DNA from 3 places in the Vibrio alfacsensis genome. Region 2 is predicted to be linked to each of the others. Evidence: predicted binding sites of a transcription regulator. Region 2 holds the regulator's gene; each other region holds the start of a gene.
The links. The regulator MetJ, encoded in region 2, represses methionine synthesis genes. The targets are predictions, from matches to a motif close to TTAGACNTNTANANGTCTAA.
Positions count from the first base shown of each region.

Region 1: the regulator MetJ is predicted to act here: its motif matches at 3,203-3,222, upstream of metK (methionine adenosyltransferase).
Region 3: the regulator MetJ is predicted to act here: its motif matches at 2,085-2,104, upstream of metA (homoserine O-acetyltransferase MetA).

Region 1 covers NZ_AP024165.1:2,646,382-2,651,174, reverse strand. The annotation lists gene endA (deoxyribonuclease I) at 1-68, opposite strand, end outside; gene VA249_RS12145 (SprT family zinc-dependent metalloprotease) at 323-820, opposite strand; gene VA249_RS12140 (DUF2189 domain-containing protein) at 887-1,684, opposite strand; gene metK (methionine adenosyltransferase) at 1,969-3,123, opposite strand; gene VA249_RS12130 (hypothetical protein) at 3,298-3,492, opposite strand; gene tkt (transketolase) at 3,491-4,793, shown strand, end outside.
Region 2 covers NZ_AP024165.1:2,833,721-2,838,513, forward strand. The annotation lists gene VA249_RS13035 (bifunctional aspartate kinase/homoserine dehydrogenase II) at 1-1,273, opposite strand, end outside; gene VA249_RS13040 (O-succinylhomoserine (thiol)-lyase) at 1,291-2,451, opposite strand; gene metJ (met regulon transcriptional regulator MetJ) at 2,680-3,000, shown strand; gene VA249_RS13050 (malic enzyme-like NAD(P)-binding protein) at 3,111-4,388, opposite strand; gene bfr (bacterioferritin) at 4,590-4,793, opposite strand, start outside.
Region 3 covers NZ_AP024165.1:1,370,548-1,375,340, forward strand. The annotation lists gene btuD (vitamin B12 ABC transporter ATP-binding protein BtuD) at 1-153, shown strand, start outside; gene pilW (type IV pilus biogenesis/stability protein PilW) at 182-904, opposite strand; gene metA (homoserine O-acetyltransferase MetA) at 1,121-2,062, opposite strand; gene VA249_RS06700 (hypothetical protein) at 2,467-2,814, shown strand; gene VA249_RS06705 (DMT family transporter) at 3,009-3,341, shown strand; gene VA249_RS06710 (APC family permease) at 3,455-4,793, opposite strand, start outside.

The DNA of each region.
Region 1 (4,793 bases), 190 kb from region 2:
GAGCTAGGAGGCGCAGCAATTGCCGCACTAGAAAGCGCAAGTAAGAATAAAGAGAACAGGTATTTCATGATTAAAGTCTTTAAAAAGTATGACTTTACCAATTCTATCACGCAAAAATTAGTTTTAGTGATGAGTATGTTAACAATAGTGATTCAAAGAGAGAACCGAGTATGGAGTGTGATGCGCTTTTGATGAGCTGCTTTTGATGAGCTAAGTAAGAGAAATATGTTTAAGTATTTCAAAAATTGAAAATTAGGAGAATGGGTGATGAAAGATGCTAAGTGTAAAGAAAACAATTAAGTATAAAGAAACAAGCTAAGCGTTAAGAAAGCTGAGTTCCCGTAAAGCTCAACTTCTGGCGACATTTTTGACAAGAATATACCGCTTCTTTGCGGAGAACTTTATTGTGGCGTCGTATCGATAGTGGGTAAACCGTACAGGCGCAGCGGTACTCAAAGGTTTTACCTTGGACTGATGCGATATTAAAATTATGAGTGGTTTTAGCGGGGACGTTAAAGACGGCCTCCATAACACCTTGCCACTCTTTGCCGTGTGGCCTCACGCGACCATACACTTGATAGGTAACAAGATGTGCCACTTCATGAGGAATCACCTCTTGGAGAAAAGCCTTTGGGTTCTCTGAGAACAGTTTTGGATTTAAGCGAATCTCATTGAGTTGCAAATAAGCTTTGCCTGCCGCTTTGCCGCGAACACTAAAAGAGAGTGATGGCATGGGAAAAGAACGTTTGAATGCTTGTTCAGCCATCATGATGTAATCTGCCATCACTTGTTTGGCGTTATAGCTCAGTTCTATATCCACGACTTACCTCATTTAATCAACAAAAAGCCCCCGCGTGAGCGAGGGCCGGATCATAGCATCAGTTTTCTAAGGTGTGTGTTTTTTCTTAATGATGGCATGGTATGCATGCCAAGTACCGTAGCCTAAGATTGGCATCGTAAACAGCATACCAATACCATAAGTAGCAAAGCCAATTAAGATACCGCCACAAATAATCGCAGCCCAAACAATCATTGCAGGAATGTTGGATTTCACCGCGTTAAAGCTGGTAAATACGGCCGTCATCATATCCACGCGACGTTCCATCATTAAAGGTATGGAGAATGCGGAAATACTGAAAACCACACAAGCTAAAACAAAACCAACGAGCGAACCAATAACCAAGAAAGGTAAGAATTCAGTTAGCGGAGCGCCCTGTACAGATGGGTATAGAGCGTGAAGTAGGGCAGCGATACGCATCCAGAAAATCATGCATACTGCGAGCATTACCGCGAAAGCCCACTGCGATGTTGAGTTACGTCCGATGGCTTTCATTGAGTGGAATAAGCTGGGTTTATGCCCACGTTCTCTCTCCCAACTTGCATCATATAAGCCGAGTGCAAGAAAAGGCCCAATCAGCATATAAACGATAAGACTTGGCATCACGACGAGGTGGGTACCTTGCCACTGAACAAGGAGCACAATACCAATCGCTGCAGCCATAAAACAGATGCCGTAGAAAGCACTAATGATGGGCATTCGGACGAAGTCGTTCAACCCTAACGCTAACCAGTGAAATGGCGCGGTAAGGTTAATGGTATTGCAAGGGATGGTTCTAGCATATTCGTTGTCAGGGACTGCCTTATGTTTATTGTGGAAGTCTGACGGATTCACAGTACGAGGCATAATTCCTCCTTGATTTGCTCCCCTACGGGCTCAAATTCATCTTGAATGAAACGGACCGGATGCCTGACTGACGCATTATATGCCCCTCTAGCCACGTGAGTCTGCATCTTATTTCGAATAGTTATATGCATCGAGAAGTGCATTTAACATTACGTTAACTATTGATGGGGTTGGCGCAATTTACAAATAATTGCTGAAGTTTTGTTCGATGTAATGTGAAAGAGTGCAAATACAAAAAGCCCTCACCAAAAGGTGAGGGCTTAATTGATTCTTGCGAGATTTGATTATTTGATGCCAGCAAAATCGCGTAGAAGTTCAGCTTTATCAGTCGCTTCCCATGGGAATTCTTCGCGACCAAAGTGGCCGTATGCTGCTGTCTTCTTGTAGATTGGTTGAAGAAGGTTCAGCATTTCTTGCAGACCGTATGGACGTAGGTCGAAGAATTGACGAACGGCTTCAATGATGATGTCGTGTGATACTTTCTCAGTACCGAACGTTTCAACCATGATAGACGTTGGATCCGCCACACCGATAGCGTATGAAAGTTGGATTTCACAACGGTCAGCCATGCCTGCAGCTACGATGTTTTTCGCTACATAACGCGCTGCATATGCTGCAGAGCGGTCTACTTTCGATGGATCTTTACCAGAGAATGCACCGCCACCGTGACGAGCTGCGCCGCCGTAGGTATCAACGATGATCTTACGACCAGTCAGACCACAGTCACCCATTGGACCGCCAATAACGAAACGACCTGTTGGGTTAATGAAGAAGTTGGTGTCTTTGCTAATCCACTCTGATGGCAGTACTGGCTTGATGATTTCTTCCATAACCGCTTCACGTAGATCAGGTGTTGATACTGAATCACAGTGCTGAGTTGAAAGAACAACGGCATCGATGCCTACGATCTTACCTTGGTCGTACTGGAAAGTAACCTGAGACTTCGCATCTGGACGTAGGAAGTCTAGCTTACCGCTCTTGCGCACTTCAGCTTGCTTTTTCACTAGCAAGTGAGAGTAAGTAATTGGAGCTGGCATTAAAATTTCAGTTTCGTTCGTTGCGTAACCAAACATGATACCTTGGTCACCCGCGCCTTGCTCTTTAGGATCGGCTTTATCAACACCTTGGTTGATGTCTGGTGATTGCTTACCAATGGTGTTTAGAACAGCACAAGAGTTAGCATCAAAGCCCATGTCTGAGTGAACGTAACCGATTTCACGTACGGTTTCACGAGTCAGTTCTTCGATATCAACCCACGCAGAAGTTGTGATCTCACCACCTACCATAACCATGCCGGTTTTTACGTAAGTCTCACAAGCAACACGTGCCTTAGGGTCTTGCTCAAGAATAGCATCAAGAACTGCGTCAGAGATTTGGTCTGCGATTTTATCTGGATGACCTTCTGATACCGACTCAGAAGTGAACAGGTGCTTAGCCATGATAGCTCCAATCTAAAAGTTTACTCATGGCTAACTAACCCAAGCTGGCCACGAAAAATTCAATACTGTTTGTAGGTGTTTCTACATCTAGACGTCTATTTTAAATTTCCGTGTTCGAATTACAAGCTATTTTTCAGTTTGAATTCACACAGCATATTTCCCAAACGTTTGCTTTTAGTGTGGTGAATTTAAACAAAAAGCGGGATAACTAGAAAAAGATTGCGCTAAAACCTCAAAAATGGTGAGTAAAACGTTTGCAGTCGGATTTTTGCTTTGAGAGAATATTGCTCGCACTTTAACGCCCAACATGATTTGGGGTTGTGCCAACATTCCTTTATTAATTCGCTTAATGCACTCAGGAGCAGACATGTCTTCTCGTAAACATCTGGCTAATGCAATCCGCGCTCTAAGCATGGATGGCGTTCAACAAGCAAACTCTGGCCACCCAGGCGCACCTATGGGTATGGCTGATATCGCTGAAGTTCTTTGGCGTTCTCACCTAAATCACAACCCAGCAAACCCAGAGTGGGCTGACCGCGACCGTTTTGTTTTGTCTAACGGCCACGGCTCTATGCTGATCTACTCTCTACTGCATCTGAGCGGATACGAGCTGTCTATCGATGATCTTAAGAACTTCCGTCAGCTTCACTCTAAGACTCCAGGTCACCCAGAGTACGGCTACGCGCCTGGTATCGAGACAACGACGGGTCCTCTAGGTCAAGGCATCACTAACGCAGTTGGTATGGCAATGGCTGAGAAGGCACTAGCGGCTCAGTTCAACAAAGAAGGCCACGACATCGTCGATCACTTCACTTATGTGTTCATGGGTGATGGCTGTTTGATGGAAGGTATCTCGCACGAAGCATGTTCACTTGCTGGTACGCTAGGCCTAGGCAAACTGATTGCATTCTGGGATGACAACGGCATCTCTATCGATGGTCACGTTGAAGGTTGGTTCTCTGACGACACGCCTAAGCGTTTTGAAGCATACGGCTGGCACGTAATTCCGGCGGTAGACGGTCACGATTCTGAAGCAATCAATGCTGCAATTGAAGCGGCAAAAGCGGACCCTCGTCCTACGCTTATCTGTACTAAAACTATCATCGGCTTTGGTTCTCCAAACAAATCAGGCTCTCACGACTGTCACGGTGCGCCACTAGGTGCGGAAGAAATCGCAGCAGCACGTGAATTCCTAGGTTGGGAACACCCAGCATTTGAAATCCCAGCAGACGTATACGCACAGTGGGATGCGAAAGCAGCAGGAACTGAGAAAGAAGCAGCTTGGAACGCGAAGTTCGAAGCTTACGCAGCAGCTTACCCTGCAGAAGCAGCAGAGCTTAAGCGTCGTCTAAACGGCGAACTTCCTGCACAGTGGGAAGAGAAGACAAGCCAGATTATTGCTGACCTTCAAGCTAACCCAGCAAACATCGCATCACGTAAAGCATCTCAAAACGCACTAGAAGCGTTTGGTCAAATGCTTCCAGAATTCATGGGCGGCTCTGCTGACCTAGCGCCTTCTAACCTAACCATGTGGTCTGGTTCTAAGTCTCTAGAAGCGAACGACTTCTCTGGTAACTACATCCACTACGGTGTACGTGAATTCGGTATGACTGCGATCATGAACGGTATCGCTCTACACGGCGGTTTCGTTCCTTACGGCGCAACATTCC
Region 2 (4,793 bases):
CGAGACTCAAGCCTGATTCCGTTTCCGAGAAAAATTCCACCGGAGAGTGCTTTAATTGTTGGAAAAAACCAAAGCAGTGATGAGCATTTTTTGTCACACCTGCACCCACTGCAGCAAGAAGCGAATAGCCCTCTTTTAGTTTGATTTCCGCTTCAACCGCCAGGTCCTGTAAATACTCTAGTGCACCAGCTGCGATTTCAGCGGTATAAGCCAAACGCAGAACTTGCTTATCATCTTGCACTTCAAATGCGAGAGGTTCTAACTGCGCTCGTTTTAACGCCTGCAATACACCTTTTTGAGCACGTGAAAAATCATGCCCATGAAAGAACGACAGTTGAACTAAAAGTACGTCATCTAAAGAAGTAATGATTTTAGCACCACGACCCGAAGCTAATACGCGTTCAATACGAGTTGATCCCGATTCTGGCTGATAGCTACATTTGAGGTTCAAATCCATCGCACTCTGAGCCACGGGCTGAAGTGTTCTGCTATGAAGCACTGGCGCTGCCAAGCGCGCAAGCTCACTGGCTTCATCCAAACGTAACAATGGCAATAAACAAGCATCCGATACTAGTCGAGGATCCGCACTATAAACGCCAGCGACATCACTCCAGATAGTGACCGTGCTCACTCCAGCTAACGCTCCTATCACTGTCGCTGAGTAATCTGATCCATTGCGGCCAAGTAACACCGTTTCGCCCGCATAGTTTTGGGCCATAAAGCCTGTGATAATGACTCGTTTATGATTATGTTGCGCTAGTACTTCTTTAATTAACGGGTAAGAGCGGGCACGATCGACCTCTGGTTGTATCCCAGATTCTGCGCGTAAAAACAGCCGCGCATCTTGCGCAACAGCGGGTAAATCTTGCTGTGACAGCAATGCAGCCAGCAAGCGAGAAGACCACACTTCACCATGACCTAACACCGCTGCCTTTTGCGGCTCTGTTAACGGGGCAACCAATTCGGCTAGCGTACTGAATTCATCCTGTAACGAGGCGAGTAATTCACTCTTAATATCCCCCGTCAGAAGAGTCTCAACCAATTCGATTTGAAACTGTCGTAAGCTGTGCAAAGCTTCATGAGCAAGGCGACCATCTTTTTCTAAGCCATCCAAAAACTCTATTAATCGATTCGTCGTTTTTCCCGCAGCAGACACCACAACGAGATCATTTTCTGCTGAATATTCTCTAAGAATACTGGCCACACGTTGGTAACACTCGGAGTTCGCTAAGCTGCTGCCACCAAATTTATGCAGCTGACGTTGTACACTCATGATCGTTATACTCCCCGTTACTGTGCTGCTTTCGTGAATGCTTGTTCAAGATCAGAAATCAGATCTTGTGCATCTTCCAGACCAACAGATAAACGCAATAATTGTTGAGATACTCCAGCCTCTGCCAATGCAACGTCACCCATCGCACGATGCGTCATTGAAGCTGGGTGACAAATCAAGCTTTCTACACCACCTAACGACTCAGCAAGGGAGAACAGGTCAAGCTCTTTAACGAACACTTTTAATTGTTCAAATGACCCTGCAAACTCAAAGCTGAGCATCGAGCCGAAACCTGATTGTTGTTTCTTCGCAATATCATGACCCGGGTGTTCAGGCAAACTTGGGTGATAGATCTTGGCGACTAAGGATTGCGTTTGAAGATACGCTAACACTTCCTGAGAACTTTCTTCGTGAACTCGCATTCGTGCACCCAGAGTGCGAATTCCTCGCAGAGTCATGTAACTATCAAATGGTGTACCCGTTGCACCAATACAGTTACCCCACCATGCCAACTCTTCAGCGTGCTCTTCGCTCTTGGTGATCACCACACCGCCAATCACGTCAGAATGACCATTAATGTATTTAGTTGTTGAGTGGATAACAAAATCGGCACCTAGCTCTAAAGGCTTTTGATATACGGGTGTCAAAAAGGTATTGTCCACGGCCACTAACGCACCAACTTGTTTCGCTTTCTCACACACTGCCGCGATATCAACAACGCGAACTAGAGGGTTTGATGGCGTTTCTAGCAGGATGAGCTTTGGCTTTTTCGCCATCGCAGCATCCAGTGCTTGCTGATCGGATTGATCAACAAACTGAACCTTAAAGTCGCCTTTATTTGCTCGGGTGTTGAATAAACGGTAGGTGCCGCCGTAGCAATCGTGTGGTGCAACAATGAGATCGTTTGGACCAAGAAACGCCGAAACCCAAAGGTTTAACGCAGACGTTCCACAGTTGGTCACCACTGCACCTTTACCTGATTCAAGCTCATACAATGCTTTCTCTAACAAGCCTCGGTTTGGGTTACCTGAACGGGTGTAATCGTATTGAGGGACTTCACCAAATGCCGGGAAGCCATAGTTAGTTGAAAGGTAAATTGGTGGTACGACAGCGTGATATTGACTGTCTGATTCGATACCTGTGCGTACAGCAATGGTCGCAGGCTTACGGGTGCTCATGAGTGTATCCTTTCACGGGTGGTGACATCTAAACGGGAATGCGCTATATCTAACTCATATTGCTCAATTGATTAACACTCTTCCCTAACTATTAACGTCACTTTACTTGCCTAAAAACAAGACGTCAACACTTCTAGACGTCTATATGTCTTTGCTTATGGCGGTAAATGCAGCTAAAATCGCACCTACATTTAATTTTCCAACTTATTACATTAATGAAGGTGCGCAATGGCTGACTGGAATGGCGAATACATTAGCCCATATGCTGAGCACGGTAAAAAAAGCGAACAAGTAAAAAAGATTACCGTCTCTATCCCGCTAAAAGTTTTAAAAGTACTGACTGATGAGCGAACTCGCCGCCAGATCAATAACTTACGCCATGCAACTAACAGTGAACTTCTGTGTGAAGCATTTCTACATGCTTACACAGGTCAACCACTGCCAACGGATGAAGACCTTCGTAAAGACCGCCCTGATGATATTCCGGCTGAAGCAAAAGCGCTGATGACTGCAATGGGCATTGAATTCGAAGCGTTTGACGAAGAATAATTGCTTACAAATTCGTCATCGTTTGGAAGTAACGCCGGGGGGGTGCTTCAACAAAACCAAAAAGGGACGCCAATGCGTCCCTTTTTTTATCTAGATCATCACTCTGCGATTTATTCAGCCATGTAGTTTTCTGGCATTTCAATACGAGCAACACCTGAATTGACTGCCGCTTTAGCAACCGCTTTCGCCACTCGTGGCAATAGACGTGGATCCATTGGTTTTGGAATGATGTAGTCGTTGCCAAATTCGAGCTTATCAACACCTGCGGCTTTTAATACCGCTTCTGGCACTGGTTCTTTCGCCAACTCTCGAATTGCATCCACCGCCGCTAACTTCATTTCATCGTTAATCTCACTCGCACGTACATCCAAAGCACCTCGGAAGATGAATGGGAAACACAGTACGTTGTTTACTTGGTTCGGGTAATCACTACGGCCAGTCCCCATGATCAAGTCATCACGCACTTCATGAGCGATCTCTGGTTTGATTTCAGGATCAGGGTTCGAGCAAGCGAATACGACTGGCTTATCGGCCATCAGTTTCAACGCTTCTGCTGGTAGTAAGTTTGGACCCGATACCCCTAAAAATAGATCCGCCCCATCAATAACATCTTCAAGCGTGCGTTTATCCGTGTTATTCGCGAATAGCTGTTTGTATTCATTCAAATCGTCGCGACGCGTATGGATCACCCCTTTGCGATCCAACATGTAGATTTTTTCACGCATGGCACCACATTTGATCAACAGCTCCATGCATGCCACAGCTGCCGCACCAGCACCAAGGCACACAATCGTGGCTTCTTCTAGCTTTTTACCCTGCAGTTCAATCGCATTTAACATACCCGCAGCGGTAACAATTGCCGTACCGTGTTGGTCATCGTGGAATACCGGTACGTCACAACGTTCAATAAGACGCTTTTCAATCTCAAAACAATCTGGAGCCTTGATATCTTCAAGGTTGATACCACCGAAAGTGTCAGCAATGTTTGCTACTGTGTCGACAAATTCGTCGATCGTACGGTGCTTTACTTCGATATCAATTGAATCTAGACCAGCAAAACGTTTAAACAGCAGCGCTTTACCTTCCATTACTGGTTTAGAAGCCAGAGGGCCAAGATTACCCAAACCAAGAATCGCCGTACCGTTGGAAATAACAGCAACCATGTTACCTTTCGCTGTGTATTTGTACACATTGTCAGCATTCTGCGCGATTTCACGTACAGGTTCCGCGACACCAGGACTGTATGCAAGCGCAAGATCGTTAGCGGTTTCCGCTGGTTTAGTCAGCTCTACAGCAATTTTTCCTGGCGTTGGGTAGGCATGGTAATCCAATGCTTGTTGGCGACGTTCTTCTTCTGGGGTGAGTTCTTGGCGATGCTCTTCAGACATGTATCTGTTTCTCTTTTGTTATTGTTTCGGTAAGGGGGAGTAAATATTAATGTATAGAAATCAATCTTCATAGGCAAGATTGCGACCTATATCTTTAAAAAAGAGCAAACTAGTAGAGATAAGACCAGATACTTAGAAGTGACACCTGATTAATAAAACAGGTGTCATTTGGGGATTTAATGAATCAAAAGTAAAGCGCCACTACTCTTCATCAACATACTGCGCTTGGAGGTAATTTTCGATGCCAGACATCTCGATAAGGCCAAGCTGAGTTTCTAACCAATCAACATGCTCTTCTTCATCTTCAAGAATATCTTGGAACAAATCTCGAGAAACATAATCACGAATATCTTCCGCATAAGCGATCGCATCTTTTAAATCGGGGATAGCCGCCATTTCTAACTT
Region 3 (4,793 bases), 1.5 Mb from region 2:
CATGCTGACAAAGTCCTAATGCTGAGTAATGGTGTTCTGCATACTCAAGGGAATGCGAACGAAGTCCTCACAGAAAAAGCATTGAGCGATGTATTTCGTACTCGCGTGAAAAAAGTGACCCTGGATGGTAAAGCGTACTTGCTGTTTGATTAGGGACTGTTGATCTTTCTGGTTGGTCCTCTTAACTCAAATTGTCCAACTTTTGTTGGTACTTCTGTTTTAACTTATCATTACCAGCTTTGTTTTCTAATTGGATCATGAGTTGAAGAGATGGCTTGCTAAGGCCATATGCTTGATTAAATCGAATCAGTCTGAGTCTTGCGTCCGTATAATTTCCCCGGTCTATTTCTAATTTCGCAAGCTGGAGAATCGATTTAGGGCGGTGTGGGTCATGAGCGATAGCACGAGAGAAATAGACAATGGCTTTGTCTTGATCGTTTGCTTTTAACGCACAGAACGCCGCATTTTCGTAGCTGACGGGTATTAAGTAGTAGTTTGGTCGTTCGATGGCTTGCTTGAACAGCGTATCCGCCAAAACGTAGTTTCCTTTCTTACACAAAAAAGTGCCATAGTTATTAAGCACATCACCATTTTGTGAATGTTGCTCAAATGCGCGGCGGTACAACTGCTCAGCTTTGGTGTCTTCACCGACGGATTCGTAATAATGTGCCATTGATAACTGAGCGCGATAATAGTGCGGAGCATAACTCAATGCTTGCTGTAGATTGTTGTGAGCTTGGATCATGCTGCCATTTTTTAGATAACTCAATCCAAGCGCAATGCGCGACTCTGATAAGGCAATAGGATCGGTGTGCTGATGAACTTGATCTTCTTGAACGGTAACGCACCCCAAAAGGCTAAATAGACTGGTTATTACGCATGCCTTAACTTGAGTGAACGTCATTTTTTGTCCTTACATCTATCTTTATTCGTCAATAAACTTCATCTGTAGATAGGATATGGTTTCATGCGTTGAAACTCACGAGTAGGGAATGACTATGCGAGCAGGTTGGCAAGGGGCATGAAAAAGCCGTCAAATGACGGCTTAAACTATCTATCAAAAAGTCCAGTATTTAGAAACGAGCGATTAAAGAAACACGTATTCATCTTTTCTAATGATTTAGTCATCTTTAGTGAATGCCGCTTCACTAAAGTGATCCAAATCGTATGGCGTTTGCTGATAAACACAATAATTTAGCCAGTTTGAGAATAATAGATGCCCATGGCTGCGCCAGCTGGCGAATGGTGGATTATCTGGGTTGTTGTTTGGGTAATAATTAACAGGAATAGCAGGCTCCATCCCCTCACCGAGATCTCGAATGTATTCGTTGTGTAGCGTATGAGAATCGTACTCGGGATGACCAGTTACAAAGACGTTTCGCTTATCCTTGGTTGAGGCAAGATAAACACCGGCGACATCAGAAGTTGCAAGAATATCTAAATCAGTATGTGCTTCTAAAAACTCAGGCGAAAAGTCGGCATATCGAGAGTGGGGCGCTAAGAAAGTGTCATCGAACCCTCTCAACACAGGATGGTACGGATGATGAATATTGTGATGATACACGCCGGACAGTTTTTCTTTACGTGTTTTCTTTGGTAAGCCATACAACAGTTTTAGCCCAGCCTGTGCCGCCCAACACACGTAAAGTGTAGAGGTAACGTGATCTTTTGCCCATTCCATAATGGTTTTTAAATGATCCCAATAGATAACGTCTTCAAACTGAACTAACCCAAGCGGTGCGCCTGTTATGATCATGCCATCAAAGTTTTTTGCTTTGATCATTTCAAATTGTCGGTAGAACGTATCTAAATGTTCCGTAGGCGTATTTTTGCTTGGGCGGTCATCAATTCGAAGCAATTCCACGTTGACTTGCAGCGGGCTGTTGGAAAGTAAGCGAAGGAACTGCGTTTCAGTTTCAATCTTTTTTGGCATTAAATTGAGGATAAGCACACGTAAAGGGCGGATTTCCTGACTAGCCGCTCGACTTTCGCTCATCACGAAAATGTTTTCGGTTCTAAGTACATCGGTCGCGGGTAACTGATCTGGAATTCTAATTGGCACGGCTCTCTCCATAAGCTGTAATTTAGACGTCTATACATCTAAACTTAACGTAATTTGTTTCGGATGTCGATACAAGAGTGTCGTGAATGACGTCGCTAACTGCGAATTACTGATAAAAGAAATGGTGAGTATGAACGGTCAATAACGTCGGTTTCATTTCCAAGTGTTCATTTATCCATTGGCATCATGGATGAGATAAGGATGAGGATGTTTTTTACTCACTCGATGTGATGCATACTTTGTTGAGATATGTGTGACCCCACTTAAACTTCTGGCTACACAAGAATGCAACGTGATCAGTATAGTTTGATGAGTGGATTGGGATCGAGCTAGTATAAATCTATGCGCCGATTTTGGAGCTCATGGTGCAAGTCACTCGTTTCATCGTGTTACTGGAGGGTTGTATGTTTGGAATGTTAAAGAAAAAAGAAGTCATTCAGAGCATTGCGCAAGAGGTACCTAAGGTATTATTGCGGTCGTTCGGGGATAAGCATTACTATTCGCCAGTAGAGATCGACCAAGCGCTAGCAGCGCTCGATTATCAAAAAGAGAATGACTTAGTGCGCTACCAATATGCTTATGGGATGTTCTCAAACTTAGAAAACTATGAGCAGCTTGGTTTGACCGATGAGTTAGGAAATTATGGCCATTTTCAGCGAGAAGTTGGCAAGATGTTACTGAATACGCCAGAGCCAATTGATATGCATATTTACTTTGCTATCGCACAAAAACACCATATGACGGTGAGTTGACCTACGTCGCTGATCCTACGTAAGGCTCGTGATGGGCTTTAAGGATGACTGTTTCATAATAGTAAAGGTGATTTACTTCACATTTACTGTTCGGGTTGGCAATTTTGTTTATAATGCGCGGCTTAGAAATTCGATATGTCATCGAATTAAGGTCAATTGAGCGTGAATGCCTAATGTTCAAAATGCTTATTTCTATGCCTCCATTGGTGGCGTTGTCTATTGCGATTGTGTGTGAAGTGATTGCAACCTCTAACATTCCTAAAACAGAGCAATTTACCAAGCTAATGCCAAGCACCATCGTTATTATTGGATATGGCATCGCTTTCTTTTTGTTATCTGTGACAGTGAAAAGCATGCCAGTAGGGATTGTTTACGCAATATGGAGTGGGGCAGGCATCGTTTTGGTGGCTGCAGTCGGTTACTTCTTATATGGACAAAAACTCGATCTAGCGGCGATGGTAGGAATTGGCTTTATTCTCACCGGCGTTTTGATCGTAAACTTACTATCTAAAACCGTTGGTCATTAAGCCGTTGATTGAATTGAATATGAAAAACGCAGCGATGAATGCTGCGTTTTTTGTTTCTATCGAATAGGCATGACTAATATGCATTTATTGCGAGCAGTTCGCTCTTGTTTTTTTTAGTTTGCCATAGCCTCAATGAGCTGGCCTTGCTGCTGCAGTTTACGGTTACGATAGATAACCGCGGCAATCGCTGGCAAACTAAAAGCGATAAAGCCAAGGATAAGCGCATAAGCCCCGGTTTCGGCACTGATTCCAGCAGGTACATCAAACGAAACAAAGATAGTCACTACACAACTGATCAAGCCCAGTGTCGCAACGAGCATCATTCCGAATTTCCCACCAGGAACGCGGAAAGGGCGTTCAATCTTTGCGTGTTTACGACGAGAAACCAAGAAGCTCACAAAGATGCAGATGTACATCACCATGTAGAGCTGGGTCATCAAAATATTGAGTAGCCACATGCCTTGGTTTACGTTTGGCACTAAGATAAACACTAAAGAAAGCACACTAACAATCGCGCCTTGAAGCAACAACAATGGCACAGGTGCTTGGTTTTTGTTTTCTTTTGACAGCGCGATTGGCATAAAGTGATCTTTTGCTGCCACATGAAGACTCTTTGTTGGTGCAATGATCCAGTTATTTAAACTTGCTAGGCTACCAAACACGATCGCAAGCGCAATGACAGGTAGCATAAATGACATGTTCAAATCGTCGAAGAATGCTTTGAATGCCAGAATGACGCCCTCACTCAGACTAGAGTGTTCACTTGATACCACGGAAGAGATGGAAAGCGAACACGCAGTCAATGAAACCAGAATCAACACGGTCGATACAATCAGCGCTTTCGGATAAGTCTTTTGAGGGTTATCGACTTCACTTGCGTATGATGTGGTGATTTCAAGCCCCGTTAGTGAAAGTACAACAGCCGTAAAGCCAGCGCCAATGCCATCTTGAGAAAAGTCAGGTAACCAGTCTGACACGTGACGAAGTGAAATGTGTGACTCACTTGGGTTGGTATAGGCCCAATATCCACCTAGTGCGATGATCAACAGAATTGGAAAGATAAGTCCAAGTGTGCCAAATACATTGGTAATCAGTGACGATAAGCGCAACCCAAAGATATTGACCAATGTTAGCGCCCAGAAGATCACGTTGATCATGATTAGCATGAAGATGTTATTTTGGGCGAGCTCTGGAAAGAACGGATAAGCACCTGTTGCAACAATAAAAGAGATCAGTGGAGGATAGTAAACGATGTTTTCCGCATATTGATACCAGACAGTCGCGAAGCCAAAGTTAGGGCCAATGGTTTCTTTTCCCCATAGATAAACCCCACCTTGGTGCGGATAGGTCGTACTTAACTCAGCACAAACCAGCGCTGTAGGGACGAAGAAGCATAATCCAGCAAGTAAGAAGAACGAGATAGCGTGACTACCAAATAAGGCGGCACCCGGA